Regions from separate parts of the Staphylococcus epidermidis genome, predicted to be linked through region 2. Evidence: riboswitches for the same ligand, from Rfam matches in the RefSeq annotation. Region 2 holds a riboswitch; each other region holds the start of a gene.
The links. A riboswitch is a leader RNA that binds a small molecule or an ion and turns the genes downstream of it on or off. The one in region 2 is predicted to bind S-adenosylmethionine.
Positions count from the first base shown of each region.

Region 1: it holds a riboswitch for S-adenosylmethionine, as region 2 does, so the genes downstream of both, FNL83_RS02945 (Na+/H+ antiporter NhaC family protein) here and metK (methionine adenosyltransferase) in region 2, are expected to answer to the same signal.
Region 3: it holds a riboswitch for S-adenosylmethionine, as region 2 does, so the genes downstream of both, FNL83_RS09430 (methionine ABC transporter ATP-binding protein) here and metK (methionine adenosyltransferase) in region 2, are expected to answer to the same signal.

Region 1 is NZ_AP019721.1:630,127-635,092, forward strand. It holds gene FNL83_RS02930 (SDR family oxidoreductase) at 1-577, shown strand, start outside; gene FNL83_RS02935 (flavin reductase family protein) at 864-1,475, shown strand; gene FNL83_RS02940 (hypothetical protein) at 1,519-2,106, shown strand; SAM riboswitch class I at 2,182-2,278, shown strand; gene FNL83_RS02945 (Na+/H+ antiporter NhaC family protein) at 2,412-3,713, shown strand; gene FNL83_RS02950 (SRPBCC family protein) at 4,010-4,522, shown strand; gene FNL83_RS02955 (IS110-like element ISSep2 family transposase) at 4,781-4,966, shown strand, end outside.
Region 2 is NZ_AP019721.1:1,025,205-1,030,170, reverse strand. It holds gene FNL83_RS05235 (aldo/keto reductase) at 1-18, opposite strand, end outside; gene FNL83_RS05230 (hypothetical protein) at 199-1,107, opposite strand; gene metK (methionine adenosyltransferase) at 1,210-2,409, opposite strand; SAM riboswitch class I at 2,518-2,627, opposite strand; gene pckA (phosphoenolpyruvate carboxykinase (ATP)) at 2,779-4,371, shown strand; gene FNL83_RS05215 (alpha/beta hydrolase family protein) at 4,602-4,966, opposite strand, start outside.
Region 3 is NZ_AP019721.1:1,938,131-1,943,096, reverse strand. It holds gene aroD (type I 3-dehydroquinate dehydratase) at 1-646, shown strand, start outside; gene FNL83_RS09465 (nitroreductase family protein) at 727-1,269, shown strand; gene FNL83_RS09460 (thioredoxin family protein) at 1,452-1,775, opposite strand; gene FNL83_RS09455 (arsenate reductase family protein) at 1,918-2,271, shown strand; gene gcvH (glycine cleavage system protein GcvH) at 2,445-2,825, shown strand; gene FNL83_RS09440 (toprim domain-containing protein) at 3,085-3,471, shown strand; gene FNL83_RS09435 (thioredoxin family protein) at 3,464-3,760, shown strand; SAM riboswitch class I at 3,817-3,919, shown strand; gene FNL83_RS09430 (methionine ABC transporter ATP-binding protein) at 4,013-4,966, shown strand, end outside.

The DNA of each region.
Region 1 (4,966 bases), 400 kb from region 2:
CTTAATTCCTGGTGATATTAGAGATGAACAATTCAACTATGACATGGTTGAAAAGGCTTATCAGCAATTAGGTGGTTTAGACAATGTAACGTTGGTTGCTGGTCATCAACTTTATCAAGATGAATTATCGGAGTTTAAAACTCAAGATTTTACCGAAACGTTTGAAACGAATGTCTATCCGGTATTTTGGACAGTCCAAAAAGCGCTTGAGTATTTACAACCAGGAGGCTCGATTACAACAACATCTTCAGTTCAAGGTTATAATCCTAGTCCAATTCTTCATGATTATGCTGCAACGAAAGCTGCAATTATATCTTTAACAAAGAGTTTTTCAGCCGAACTTGGCCCTAAAGGTATTCGTGTTAACTGTGTTGCACCTGGACCGTTTTGGTCACCACTTCAAATTGTCGGTGGACAACCACAAAGCGCTATACCTACTTTTGGACAAAACACACCGTTAGGACGTGCCGGCCAGCCAGTTGAATGTGCTGGGACATATGTGTTATTAGCCTCTGATGATGCAAGTTATATTACCGGTCAAGTATATGGTGTGACTGGTGGGACTCAAATAGATTAACTTAACTATAGCATGTTGATTAGTATATATTTTTCGAAGTGAAAGCACGACGAAGGTGCTAAACATCATACAAACCTATACAGTTTAATATAAGATTTGTTTATGATAATAAGCGCCTAGGACAAATATCAATGTCCTAGGCTTTCTTATCTTATAGGCTAACAGTGATTCAATTGAATATACGATCTTCTTTAACTTTTTATTTATAATTATGTCTGCAAAGGGACAACAATAGTTAAATAGTAAATTTTATATTTTTAATAAAAATTGATTGGATTGATTGATAGTGAAAAAAATAAAAGCTGAAACACTTTCAGATATGCAAAATTATAAATTACTTAGTGGAAGTATTATACCTAGGCCGATAGCATTTGTAACTACTCAAAATTTAAAAGGGGATATCAACGCAGCCCCGTTTAGTTTTTTTAATGTAGTTAATCATACACCACCTATGATTGCAATTGCTGTTCAACGTACAAAGGGAAATAGAAAAGACACCTCAATAAATATAGAACAATCAGGTGAGTTTGTAGTGCATATTACTGATGAGGCTATTGTTAATGATGTGAATGAAACTGCTGCCCCGTTAGAATATGGTGTTAATGAACTTAAAAGAACCTCTCTAAGTATGATTGATTCAGATTTAATTAAAGTTCCAGCAATCAAAGAAGCAAAAGTAAGGTTTGAGTGTAAGCTTCATCAAATAGTACAATTGGGCAACAAAGATAACGGGAGTGATTTGATAATTGGTGAAATTGTCGTGTACCATATCGATGAAGAAGTTTATTTTGAAGATAGTAAAATTGATGCAAATCAATTAAATCCGGTAGCTAGGTTAGCTGGAAATGATTACTCTTTGTTAGGTCAAACATTTACGGTTAATCGGCCTACCTCATAAAAATAAAAATACATATGTAAATCTCATTTTAAGGGTGTCATTGATGAAAGCATATCTATATAAATTCATGCCATTGCTCATTTTCGTCATAGGACTGATTATCTTTTACGTTTTTAATGATTATCCCACATTGATACATGTCATAGTGATTATTGCTTTTATAACGAATGGATTGAAAAATGTATATTTTGTTAATAATAATATTAGAAATCATATGATATGGGTGAGCCCTAAACTCGATCGTATCCTTGGTATGATTTCGGGCATACTATATTTTGGTATTTACGTGGTTGGCTTTATAAAGCAACAGCCTTTATGGATAGTGATGCTTATTCTAGTATCAACAGTGGGTACTGCGGTTTTATTAGAAACAAAATTACATATTACATCACTTCAATTAGAGGAGACGTTATCATCTGAACGGATAAAACGTAAAGTAATATCAAGACATAAAGCACAACGTCTTAAGTGTATATTTTTTACTGTGATTGTTGTAGTAATCATTTCAATGCTCATATCATTATATTTAAAGTTGATGGTTATTTTTGGACTTGCAGTAACGATTTTTATCTTAGCATCAATAAGTGTGGCTATTTTCGAAAAATACTTTACTATTATTGAAAATATGTAAACTATTATTAAAATATTTAAAATAATAAGTGTTGACGTTATTGCAAATATCTTGTAACGTTAAACACAATTCAATAACTTATCAAGAGAAGTGGAGGGACTGGCCCAAAGAAGCTTCGGCAACATTGTATCATGTGCCAATTCCAGTAACCGAGAAGGTTAGAAGATAAGGTTAAACACGACGTTAACTGAGACTGGGGCATGATTACGTGTCCTGGTTTTTTATTTTTGAGTTATTGATTAAATAGATAGGAATTTTTTAGTATAAAATCTATCAATCCATTATACGGGAAAGTAGGTTAGATTATGAAAGAGATGAAGAATGGCAATGCTTGGGCATTAATTCCTTTATTGTTATTTGTCTTACTATTTCTAGGTGTTGGTATTATTTCTGGTGATTTTACCACTATGCCATTAAATGTTGCTATTACAATTACTGTTATTGTTGCCTTACTTATGAACCGCAAGGAAACTTTTGCAAAAAAAGTAGAGGTATTTACAAAAGGTGCAGGTCACTCTAATATCATTTTGATGATGCTTATTTTTATCCTTGCTGGAGCTTTTTCGACGACTGCTGAAAAAATGGGAGGCGTGTCATCTACAGTTAATTTAGGCTTATCACTTATTCCTCAAAATCTAATAATTGTTGGGCTATTTATTATTTGTATGTTTGTATCAATTTCAATGGGGACTTCTGTTGGCACAGTTGCAGCTATTGCACCAGTAGGTTTTGGATTTGCACAAGCAACAGATGTACCAGCTGCATTAGCCATGGCAACAGTTGTTGGGGGAGCGATGTTTGGTGATAATCTATCTATGATTTCTGATACCACTATTGCAGCAGTAAGAACACAAAAAACAAAAATGAGTGATAAATTTAAAGTCAATTTTAAAATTGTACTACCAGGTGCGATTATTACAATCATCATTTTATTCTTTTTAACAAATGGTATTTCTATAGATCATACTAAAAACTATGATTATAATTTAATTAAAGTCATACCATACTTATTAGTTTTGATTCTTGCGTTAGTTGGTATTAATGTAATTATTGTATTAATAGGAGGTACTGTATTAGCCGGTATAATTGGACTGATTGATGGTTCTTTTGGTTGGAATGGCCTTTTAAATGCTATTTCTAAAGGTATTATCGGAATGGAAGATATTGCTATGATTGCATTGCTTATAGGTGGTCTAGTAGGAATTATCCAACATAATGGTGGTATTGATTGGTTGCTTAATTTTGTAAGGTCAAAAGTAAAATCAAAGCGTGGTGCAGAACTAGGTATAGCGAGTTTAGTGAGTGCAGCTGACATTTCAACAGCAAATAATACAATTTCTATTATTATGGCTGGACCATTAGCTAAAAATATTGCTGATGAATATGATGTCGATCCAAGGAAATCAGCAAGTATATTAGATATCTTTGGTGGGTGTTTTCAAGGATTATTACCATACAGTCCACAAGTGATTTCAGCAGCAGGTGTAGCCGGAATTTCCCCATTCCTAATGTTACAATATAGTATTTATCCAATATTATTAGGTGTTTGTGGATTAGTAGCAATTATTTTAAGAGTACCTCGTTTAAATCAATCGTCAAAGAAATAAAATATGCCCCATAGTATATATTGACTGTCAACAATCTTATGATTGTTGACAGTTTTATAATGACTCTTTGATACACACCATCTGTATTTTATTTTTAAGTTGAGTATCAAACAATTTAGAATAACAGTAAAATATTGATAAAGACAAGACTATACACTCAATCTTGAATTTAAAAAGTTAAAAATCACTAAAATTATAAGTTTTATTTAATATAATTTAATTTTATAGAGCTCAAAGTTTGTGACCTAGCTCAAATACGTTAAAATAGTATTAAGAGTGAAAGTAGGTGAAATGAAATGGCAAAATATAATGTGGAAAATGAATATGTAGAAATCGACATTGAGAGATTACTCAAATATACACCAGAGGTCGTTTATGAGGCATGGACAAAAACAGATATCTTAAAAAAATGGTTTATGACCACTCAACGCACGAATAAATCATTTGATGCAGATATTCAAGAGGGAGGAAAGTATCGCATCATTGATAGTAGAAACGGTAAACAAAACATCATTGAAGGTACATATGAAGAGTTAGTTTTAGATGAATATATCAAGATGACGATTGGAATGCCAGGACTAAGTGAGGAAGAGGATGTCATTGAAGTAGAGTTCTTTGAAAGAGAGAATGGCGGAACTCAAATGTTCTTTTACTATCGCTCTTTTGTTGAAAAGGAAAGACGTTTAACAACATTAGAATATAAGCAAAAGAAAAAAGAATATCATGATTCAACAGCACATGGATTTGAATTGATGATTGATCAAATGCAAAATGTGATAGATGAAATTGAGGAACAGCGTCATAACTAAACTGAAAACATACTAAGATTAGCTATGAAGAAATCTATGACGATAGATTTTTTCATAGCTATTTTTTATAGTTATAGAGAGAAGTAGACTGTCCAGACTCTTGGATTTTAAATCCGTATAAAAAACAAGTCAGCTTTACTCTCGCCTTTTGAAATTCGTTTGTAGTATGTTGGGTTCTTGAAACCGTGTATAGGAAAATGAAATGAGAAAGGTTAAGTAAAGTTTTTAGCTTCTCAATTATTCAAAGGAGGTTTTTTTATCGATTACTTAGGTGTTGATATTAGTAAAAGAAGTAGTGTAGTTGCACATTATAAAAATGAAAAATTCCAAAAAGAGTTTTTCATCCAAAATAATAAAAATGGTTACAACTATTTACTCAAGTATTTGAATGACTTAGACCACCCACAACTCATTTTTGAATCTACAGGTATCTATTCAAGAAGT
Region 2 (4,966 bases):
AAATTGAACCGTCTCCATATAATCTCTCCTTTAATCATTGTAATTGAAAAGTTTACTAGTAATACATACCCTATTTTTACTATTTAAAAAAGTAATACTATCAAATCAAAAAAGCCTTCAAAACAATTAATTTGTAGTAATTGTTTTGAAGACTATAATAAGCACTCATATGAAAAATAAAGTAATTTCTTTAATAATTTAATTGAATGACTCGATTTTATCCATGATATCTTGTAAATCATCCACATTGTACTGTATGCGTCCATGGAAAACAAACTTGTTGAAGAATTCATCTAATTGTTCAGGACCAACTAAAACTTTAACATTTGATGACTGCGTATAATGAGAAATTGTAACATCATTATCCTTTTTAGGATTAAAATACAGTATTGATGTAGGCGTATATTTGGTATTCAATTCATTTTGTAAATCTCCTGCTAATTTTTCAATATGTTTAATCTTATCTGAATAATTAACAAAAGATAATGAATGTTGATCTTCATTTTGATCTAAGACCAATGTCTGCGGCTGTGATGAATCTAAGTCGAGCGTGTCAAAAACTTGTGACATCGTAGGTAATTCTTTAAATTGCGCACCACTAATACCATTATAAACATGGCCTTTTAATAATTGAGAATCAATTATATATAAGCCAGTTCGTGTAAGTACAAGATGACTCACACGTTCAATATTAGTTAACTCATTACTAGGCAAGAAAATATTTGCCATAATATGCATATCTTCAGGGCGTATTCTCTTTTCATTTACTAGTCTCTCACGAATACCAATTAATCGCATATCTGTAACATATTCACTATGATTTTTTGAGAATAGTTTCAACGCATCAATTTCACGATTTTTGTTACTAACTGTCACGTCAAAATCTTCTTTTTGTTTTGTAACAACTTTTTTATTCTCAACTCTCTCTTTTTCTAAAGCTTCTTCATGAGATTCTTTTAGATGTTGTTCTTTTTCTTTATAATGTGCTTCTGTTTGATTTTTCACTTTCTTCTTACTATGGTTCGCTACTAAGAAGAGTACAAAGAATAAAACAGCCACAAGTATTGCAACAATTAAGCCAATTACTGTCGGTGAAGAAAAATCCATTAAAACAACGCTCCTTTATCAGTTTCAATAACTCTAATTATAATAGAAAAAAGGCTTATTTTCGACATATATTTTATAATTATTTATTTTCTATTTTACAAGTCATTGAATTTCAACAGCATCTTTTAAAACATTGACTTTATCTAATTTTTCCCATGGTAACAATACGTCTGTACGTCCAAAATGACCATACGCTGCTGTTTGTCTATATATCGGTTGTTTTAAGTCTAACATTTTAATGATACCTGCTGGTCTTAAATCAAAATGCTTTCTTACAGCTTCAACTAATCGTGCTTCTGAAACCTTTCCAGTATCAAACGTATTAATTGAAATGGAAACGGGTTCTGCTACACCAATTGCATATGCAAGTTGTACTTCACATTGTTTAGCTAAACCAGCTGCAACAATATTTTTAGCTACATATCTTGCAGCATAAGCTGCCGAACGATCTACTTTAGTAGGATCTTTACCACTAAAACAACCTCCACCATGACGGGCATATCCACCATACGTATCAACTATAATTTTACGTCCAGTTAAACCAGCATCTCCTTGAGGTCCTCCAATAACGAAACGTCCAGTTGGGTTAATGTAAAATTTAGTTTCATCATCTAATAAAGCTTTATCTACAGTTGGGTAAATAACATGCGTTTTAATGTCCTTTTCAATTTGTGCTAACTCTACATCTTCAGCATGTTGTGTAGAAACTACAATGGTATCAATACGTCTAGGTTTGTCATCTTCACCATATTCAACAGTCACCTGTACTTTTCCATCTGGACGAAGATAATCTAAAATTTCATCTTTTCGTACATCAGCCAATCGTTTAGCAAGTTGATGCGACAGGAATATAGGTAGAGGCATATACGTATCAGTTTCATCAGTTGCATATCCAAACATTAATCCTTGGTCACCTGCACCTGTTGCTTCAATTTCTTCTTCAGAAATATCATTTCGATACTCAAGAGCTTTGTCTACACCCTGTGCAATATCAGGAGACTGTTCATCAATCGCAGTTAACACTGCCATTGTTTGTGAATCATAACCATATTTTGCTCTAGTATAACCAATATCTTTAATCGTTTCTCTCACCACTTTAGGAATATCTACATAAGTAGTTGTTGAGATTTCTCCAGAAATAAGTGCCATTCCTGTTGTTACTGTTGTTTCACATGCTACACGAGCATTGGGATCATCCTTTAATATTTCATCAAGAATGGCATCTGAAACTTGGTCAGCAATTTTATCAGGATGGCCTTCAGTAACTGATTCTGAGGTAAATAATCGTTTATTGTATGTCATCATTTTCTCCTTTAAATAAATTACGAAAATTCTCTTTAAATATGAGAGCTAAATAAAAGAGCCTTCTTCACTATATAGATAGAGAGAAGGCTCTTAAACGTCCATTCGCTCTTATCGTTCAGACCATATTTGTCTGCAAACGGTTTGGCACCTTTCTTTAAATAAAGAGGTTGCTGGGTTTCATTGGGTCCATGTCCCTCCACCACTCAGGATAAGAGAATCCGTTAAACTTAATAATATCTAATTCAAAGTATGTTGTCAATTTTATACATTGTCACTATTTCTATTTTAAAGTGGATAAATTCAATCGGTATGTTATACTATCTAAATGTAAGGGCTTACATAAATTATCGTATGGAGGGATTGGGTATGTCTATAGATACATACACAGAAACACTTAAGATAAATCAGCTAATAGAAAAAGCTACATCACATTTTCAACTATCATCAACACAATTATACAAAAAAATTTTAAAAAATCATGAGGGTGAGTTAACTGAACTGGGGGCAATAAATGTTAAAACAGGTAAGTACACTGGTCGTTCACCTAAAGATAAATTTATAGTCACTGAACCATCGTATAAGGATAATATAAATTGGGGAGATATCAATCAGCCCATGGATGAAGAAACATTTCTAAAACTTTACAATAAAGTACTCGATTATTTAAATCAGAAAGAGGAACTTTACATATTTAGTGGATATGCAGGGAGCGATAAAGAGTCACGTCTTAAACTTAAGGTGATAAATGAATTAGCTTGGCATAATTTATTTGCTCGTAACATGTTTATTCGTCCAGAATCTATAGATGAAGCTCAAAATATAAAACCCAACTTCACAATTGTTTCAGCACCTCACTTTAAAGCTAATCCCAAATTAGATGGGACACATAGTGAAACATTTGTCATTATATCTTTTAAACATAAAGTGATTTTAATTGGTGGCACAGAATATGCTGGTGAAATGAAAAAAGGTATTTTCTCTGTAATGAACTATTTGCTTCCAATGCAGGATATCATGAGTATGCATTGTTCAGCTAATGTTGGAGAAAAAGGAGATGTAGCACTATTCTTTGGATTATCAGGAACTGGTAAGACGACGCTTTCTGCCGATCCAAAACGTAAGTTAATTGGTGACGATGAACATGGTTGGAATAAAAATGGCGTTTTTAATATTGAGGGTGGATGTTATGCAAAAGCAATTCATTTATCTAAACAGAAAGAGCCTCAAATTTATAATGCTATTAAATACGGAACAATATTAGAAAACACAGTTACAAATGATGACGGTACGGTAGATTTTGATGATAACACCTATACTGAAAACACTCGCGCCGCCTACCCTATTGACTATATAGAGAATATTGTTACACCTTCAAAGGCAGCACATCCGAATACGATTATTTTCTTAACCGCTGATGCATTTGGAGTTATCCCTCCTATTTCTAAGCTAACTAAAGATCAAGCAATGTATCATTTCTTAAGTGGATTCACGTCTAAACTAGCTGGAACAGAACGTGGTGTTACTGAACCTCAACCTTCGTTTTCAACTTGCTTTGGTGCACCATTCTTACCTTTAAGTCCAACAAAGTACGCTGATTTACTTGGAAATTTAATCGATATTCATGATGTAGATGTATATCTAGTAAATACTGGATGGACAGGTGGTAAATATGGTATAGGGCGAAGAATTAGTCTACACTATACTCGTGAAATGGTAGATCAAGCTATATCAGGTAAATTAAAAAATACTAAATATATTAAAGATGATACATTTGGCTTAAATATTCCAGTTCAGATTGACAGTGTACCTACAACTATTCTGAATCCTATCAATGCTTGGAACAATAAAGATAACTACAAAGCACAAGCTTACGATTTGATTCAACGCTTTAATAATAACTTTAAAAAATTCGGCAAGGAAGTTGAACATATTGCCAACAAAGGTGCATTTAATCAATAATTAATATACACATTTATCACGCTAAATTTAAAAGCATTGTGCCTGAGAAAGCTTTTAATATCTCGGGCACTTAAATTTTTATTTAAATGACGATGGAAATAATAATACATTTATTTGAGGATATCTGGATATGATAATACATTTCTAGAGTTTCAAACAGTCTCTTTATTTAATAACTAATTATTCCTAATATCTACATTGCTATCATCAACTTGTATAATCCATTGTCACTATATATTTAAATTTTTATTTTCGACGTCGTTCATCCATTGATGTATATATCGAATTACGTCTCTCATCGCAGGAGGTCGTGGTACATGACCTTCATCCAATTGATAATAGGTTTGATAATAAATTCCTTTGGATTTTAATTTTTTTTCTAAATCATAAGCTTGATGTATTCCAACTTGAATATCTTTGCCACCATGAATAATGAGAATAGGAGGACTATCTTTTTTTATAAATTGCATTGCATCTCTGCTTTTATAAGCTTTCGCATCTTTTTTTGGATGTCCAACCATTCGTCGTAGCATACCTCTCAAGTCAACTCGTTCTTCATACATTAAATGTATATCAGATACGCCACCCCAAATCA
Region 3 (4,966 bases), 910 kb from region 2:
AAAAGTAAACGAAGAATCAATAGATATCATTGAATTGCGCATTGACCAATGGCCATCATTTAATAAGGCATTATTAAATGAAGTGATTAAGCAATTAAAAATATTCCATTTGAAAATATTAGTAACATATAGAACTTCAGTTCAAGGAGGAAAAGGAGCTGTAAATGAGCAAGAGTATTTAAATATACTAGGTGAATTAATTGAGTGTCCACAATTTGATATGATTGATATTGAGTGGAGCAGTGCCGTCAAAATTGAAAAATATACGCATCTTGTTCAACGTGCACAACAAAAAGGGCTCGAAGTTGTTCTTTCGCATCATAATTTTCAAGAAACACCTGCTTTAGATGAACTTAAATTTATTTACTTTAAAATGCAAAAACTCAATCCTGAGTATTTAAAGCTTGCGGTTATGCCCAAATGTCAAGAGGACGTGTTACATTTATTAGAAGCCATGTCACTCACAGCGAAGCACACAACATGCCGAATTGTCGGTATATCGATGTCTAGTTTGGGTAAAGTCAGCCGAATTGCTCAAGGCGTATTTGGTGGAACGCTGTCTTATGGTTGCATAGAAGAACCACAAGCACCCGGACAGATACATGTCTCTAAGTTAAAATCCATGGTTTCTTTTTATGAGGATTAACTTGTAAGTTTGAATTCAATAACAATGTATCTTATAATTGATAATGGTTATCATGTATAAAATAAAGGGAGCGAAATACATTGGAATTACAAGAAGCTATATCTAATCGTAGAAGCGTCAAAAAATTTAAACACGATATGGTGGTTGATGATCAAACGGTTTACGATGCAATATATAAAGCTACTGACGCTCCAAATCATGGTATGAGAGAACCATGGAGATTGGTTCATATTTCAAAAGATAAACTCGGTGATTTTAGTAGGGATATCACAAGATTTGCTTTTCCAGATAGTCCGGATAAGCGAGAGGATCACTTTCATGCAGTAACAAATTTAGGTGGCATGTTGTTGTTGATTTTAAAAGATGATCCAAGACAACGTCAAAGTCGTGAAAATTATTTTGCATTTGGAGCTTTTGCTCAAAATTTAATGTTACTTTTATACGAAGCGGGTATTGGTACTTGTTGGAAGTCGCCACAATATATCTTTGATCCTAAAATACGAAAAGCTTTGGGTGTAAAGGATAATGAAATATTAGCAGGATTTTTGTATCTTACTGATTTAGAAGAAGTACCAACGAAGGCTAAACGTAAAAATAAAAATCTTATTACCGAATTTGAATAAATCATCCGTGATATTGAGCGTGTATTAAAATTTAAAATTAGGTGAGATGGAATTTGTGTTTATCGTTTCACCGATACAGTGAGTAACAGAGTTGAAAACATAAGTATTTACTTTAGTTACTGACGAATAATACAAGAAAAACCTGAGACGTGTGATGATGTCTCAGGTTTTTTAGTTAAATATTATTGATCTAAATGTTCAGTCAAGAATGATTCAACTTGTTCAGGTGATTTAGCATTTGCTGAATGCAAGTGTGCTAATTTTTTACCATTTTGGAATATTAAAATACTTGGGATACCCATAACATCATTTTCAGTTGTCACATCTTCTAATTCGTCACGATCGACCACATACCATTGATAATTATTATATTTTTCAACAATTGGATCTATCCACATATCCATCGCTTTACAATCTGGACACCAGTCGGCTTCAAACTTGATAATTACTGGATCAGTACTACCAATAGTAGAATTAAATTCTTCGGTTTGATGAATATTTTTCATCACTATCTACTCCTTTTGTAATTTGGTAAACTTATTATAACGAATGACTGCACATTAACAAAAATATTAGCTTGAAAATTAAAGCGTTCAATTAAATATCATGATATATTTAAGTTAATAGAGAGAAGGAGGTAAAAGGTAATTGATTAAATTTTATCAGTATCCGAAATGCACAACGTGCAAAAAGGCTGCAAAGTTTTTAGATGAGCACGATGTGAATTATGAATCCATTGATATTGTTCAACATACACCGACTAAAAAAGAATTCAAAAATATCGTAGATAAAACGGGTGTGAATATTAATAAGTTGTTTAATACACATGGTATCAAATATCGCGAATTAAATTTAAAAGAGAAACTTAAAAATATGTCTGATGATGAAAAACTAGAACTACTTGCTTCAGATGGAATGTTGGTTAAACGTCCATTAGCTATTTCTGGTAACCATTTGACTTTAGGATTTAAAGAAAATGAGTATCAACACCAATGGTTATAGGTGTGATATTAATTTAGAGAAAGTGAACATTAATAAAAAAATATAAATTAAAATGGTGTTTTGTATATTTAAAAACGAATTTTAATTCATTTATTCTTTGTAATAATAGTTGAATGAATAATATGTGTGTGGCATTATTAAATTGTAATTAAATTAATCAGGAGGGGATTCTCGTGGCAGTACCGAGCGAATTTAAATATTCTAAAGAGCATGAGTGGGTTAAAATTGAAAATAATGTAGCAACAATTGGTATTACAGAATACGCACAAAACGAATTAGGTGATATCGTATTTGTTGAGCTACCTGAAACTGACGATGAATTAAATGAAGGTGACACATTCGGTAGTGTGGAATCAGTAAAAACAGTATCAGAGTTGTATGCGCCAATTTCTGGGAAAATTGTTGAAGTTAATGAAGAATTGGAAGATAGCCCAGAATTTGTAAATGAATCGCCATACGAAAAAGCATGGATGGTTAAAATTGAAATTAGTGACGATAGTCAATTAGAAGAATTATTATCAGCAGATCAATACTCAGAAATGATTGGTGAATAATGATTGCAAACTCCTCGATTAGATTTAATCAAGGAGTTTTTTTATAAGGAACAACTTTAATCTGGAACGTAAGCCAAAGCCCATACATAAGTGACACTAGCAATTAAAAATTGCAGTGAAAAAGAGGAACGCCTGAGCAAAGCTCAAGCATAAGTGACACTAGCAATTAAAAATTGCAGTGTCACTAAATGTTTAGGTTTTGGGGATTTTGTGAATGATGATAGTGATAGTTACTTTGACGCTTAGAAGGTGGATTGACATGGCTATTGTAAATAAGGTTATTATTGTTGAAGGTAAATCGGATAAGAAAAGAGTACAACAAGTAATCGCTGAACCTGCAAATATCATTTGTACACATGGCACTATGAGTATAGATAAGATAGACAACATGATAGAAACACTTTATGACAAACAAGTTTATGTTCTTGCTGATTCTGATGATGAGGGTGAAAAAATTAGAAAATGGTTTAAACGTTATTTAAGCGAAAGTGAACATATTTATGTTGATAAAACGTTTTGTGAGGTTGCTAAGTGTCCTAAAAATTATTTAGCACATGTATTAAGTAGATATGGTTTTAATGTAAAAAAAGAAAAGAAACTTATGAATAATTTAAAAACTGAAAGGCTAGTTTTAGTAAATGAATAAATTGAAGGATATTGAAGACATAACTGTTAATTTTAATAAAGAAAAACATCTCATATTTGGTTATACACCAATGTGTGGAACATGTAAGATTTCTGAAAGGATGTTGGATATTGCTAATGAAATCTTACAATTGCCAATAAAAAAAATAGATCTTAATTTTTATCCTGAATGGAGTAAAGAGAAACAAATTATGTCTGTTCCTGTTTTGTTGCTTATGCGTAGAGAGGAAGAGATAAAAAGAATCTACGCATTTCAGTCAGTTACTTATTTGTTAGAAAATTTAAAATAATTATTGACGAAACATTAGTACGATGGTAGGATTAATACAAATTAAATATGCTTTAACTCTTATCGAGAGAGGTGGAGGGATGTGCCCTAAGAAGCCCGGCAACCGTCTAAAATAGAAATGGTGCCAATTCACATAAAGTATAACTTTAGAAGATGAGAGAAAGAACATTTCAACAAATGCTTTCTCAAATTTTCTAAAAATTGAGAAAGCATTTTTAATTTGATTACTAAGCAACATAAGGAGGCTATTAACGTGATTAAGCTAAACCAAATTGTTAAACGCTATCATACCAAGGATAAAGATGTTCTTGCTGTTGATCACGTTGATTTAAACATTGAATCCGGCTCTATTTTTGGTGTGATTGGTTTCTCAGGAGCTGGCAAAAGTACGCTTATAAGAATGTTTAACAACTTAGAATCTCCAACGTCAGGTGAAATCATTATAGATGGTGACAATATAAGTCAATTATCTAAATCACAGTTACGAAAAAAACGACAAAAAGTGAGTATGATTTTTCAACATTTTAACCTGCTATGGTCAAGAAATGTATTGAAAAATGTAACATTTCCATTAGAAATTGCTGGCGTTCCAAGTGGTCTAGCTAAACAAAAAGCATTGGAACTCATTGAACTTGTCGGCCTAAAAGGTCGAGAAAGTGCGTATCCGTCTGAATTATCAGGCGGACAAAAACAAAGAGTGGGTATTGCGAGAGCATTAGCTAATGATCCAGATGTATTGTTATGCGATGAGGCAACAAGTGCATTAGATCCACAAACTACAGATGAAATTCTAGATTTATTATTGAAGGTAAGGGAACAACAAAATTTAACTATTGTACTTATAACACATGAAATGCATGTTATACGAAGAATTTGTGATGAAGTTGCTGTAATGGAAAACGGTAAAGTTATCGAACAGGGAGCGGTAAGTAAAGTATTTGAGAATCCACAACACGAAGTAACAAAACGTTTTGTGAAAGATGATTTAAACGATGATTTTGAAGATTCTTTAGAGTATTTGGAGCCATTAGATCATGATGCATATATCGTGAGGTTAAACTTTACTGGTGAAAATACGACTGAGCCTATCATATCTTATATGACGAAGACGCATAACATAGATGTGAATATTCTTGAAGCAGATATTAAGAATACTAAAAACGGTTCGCTTGGATTTTTAGTTATTCACATACCACATATAAGTGAA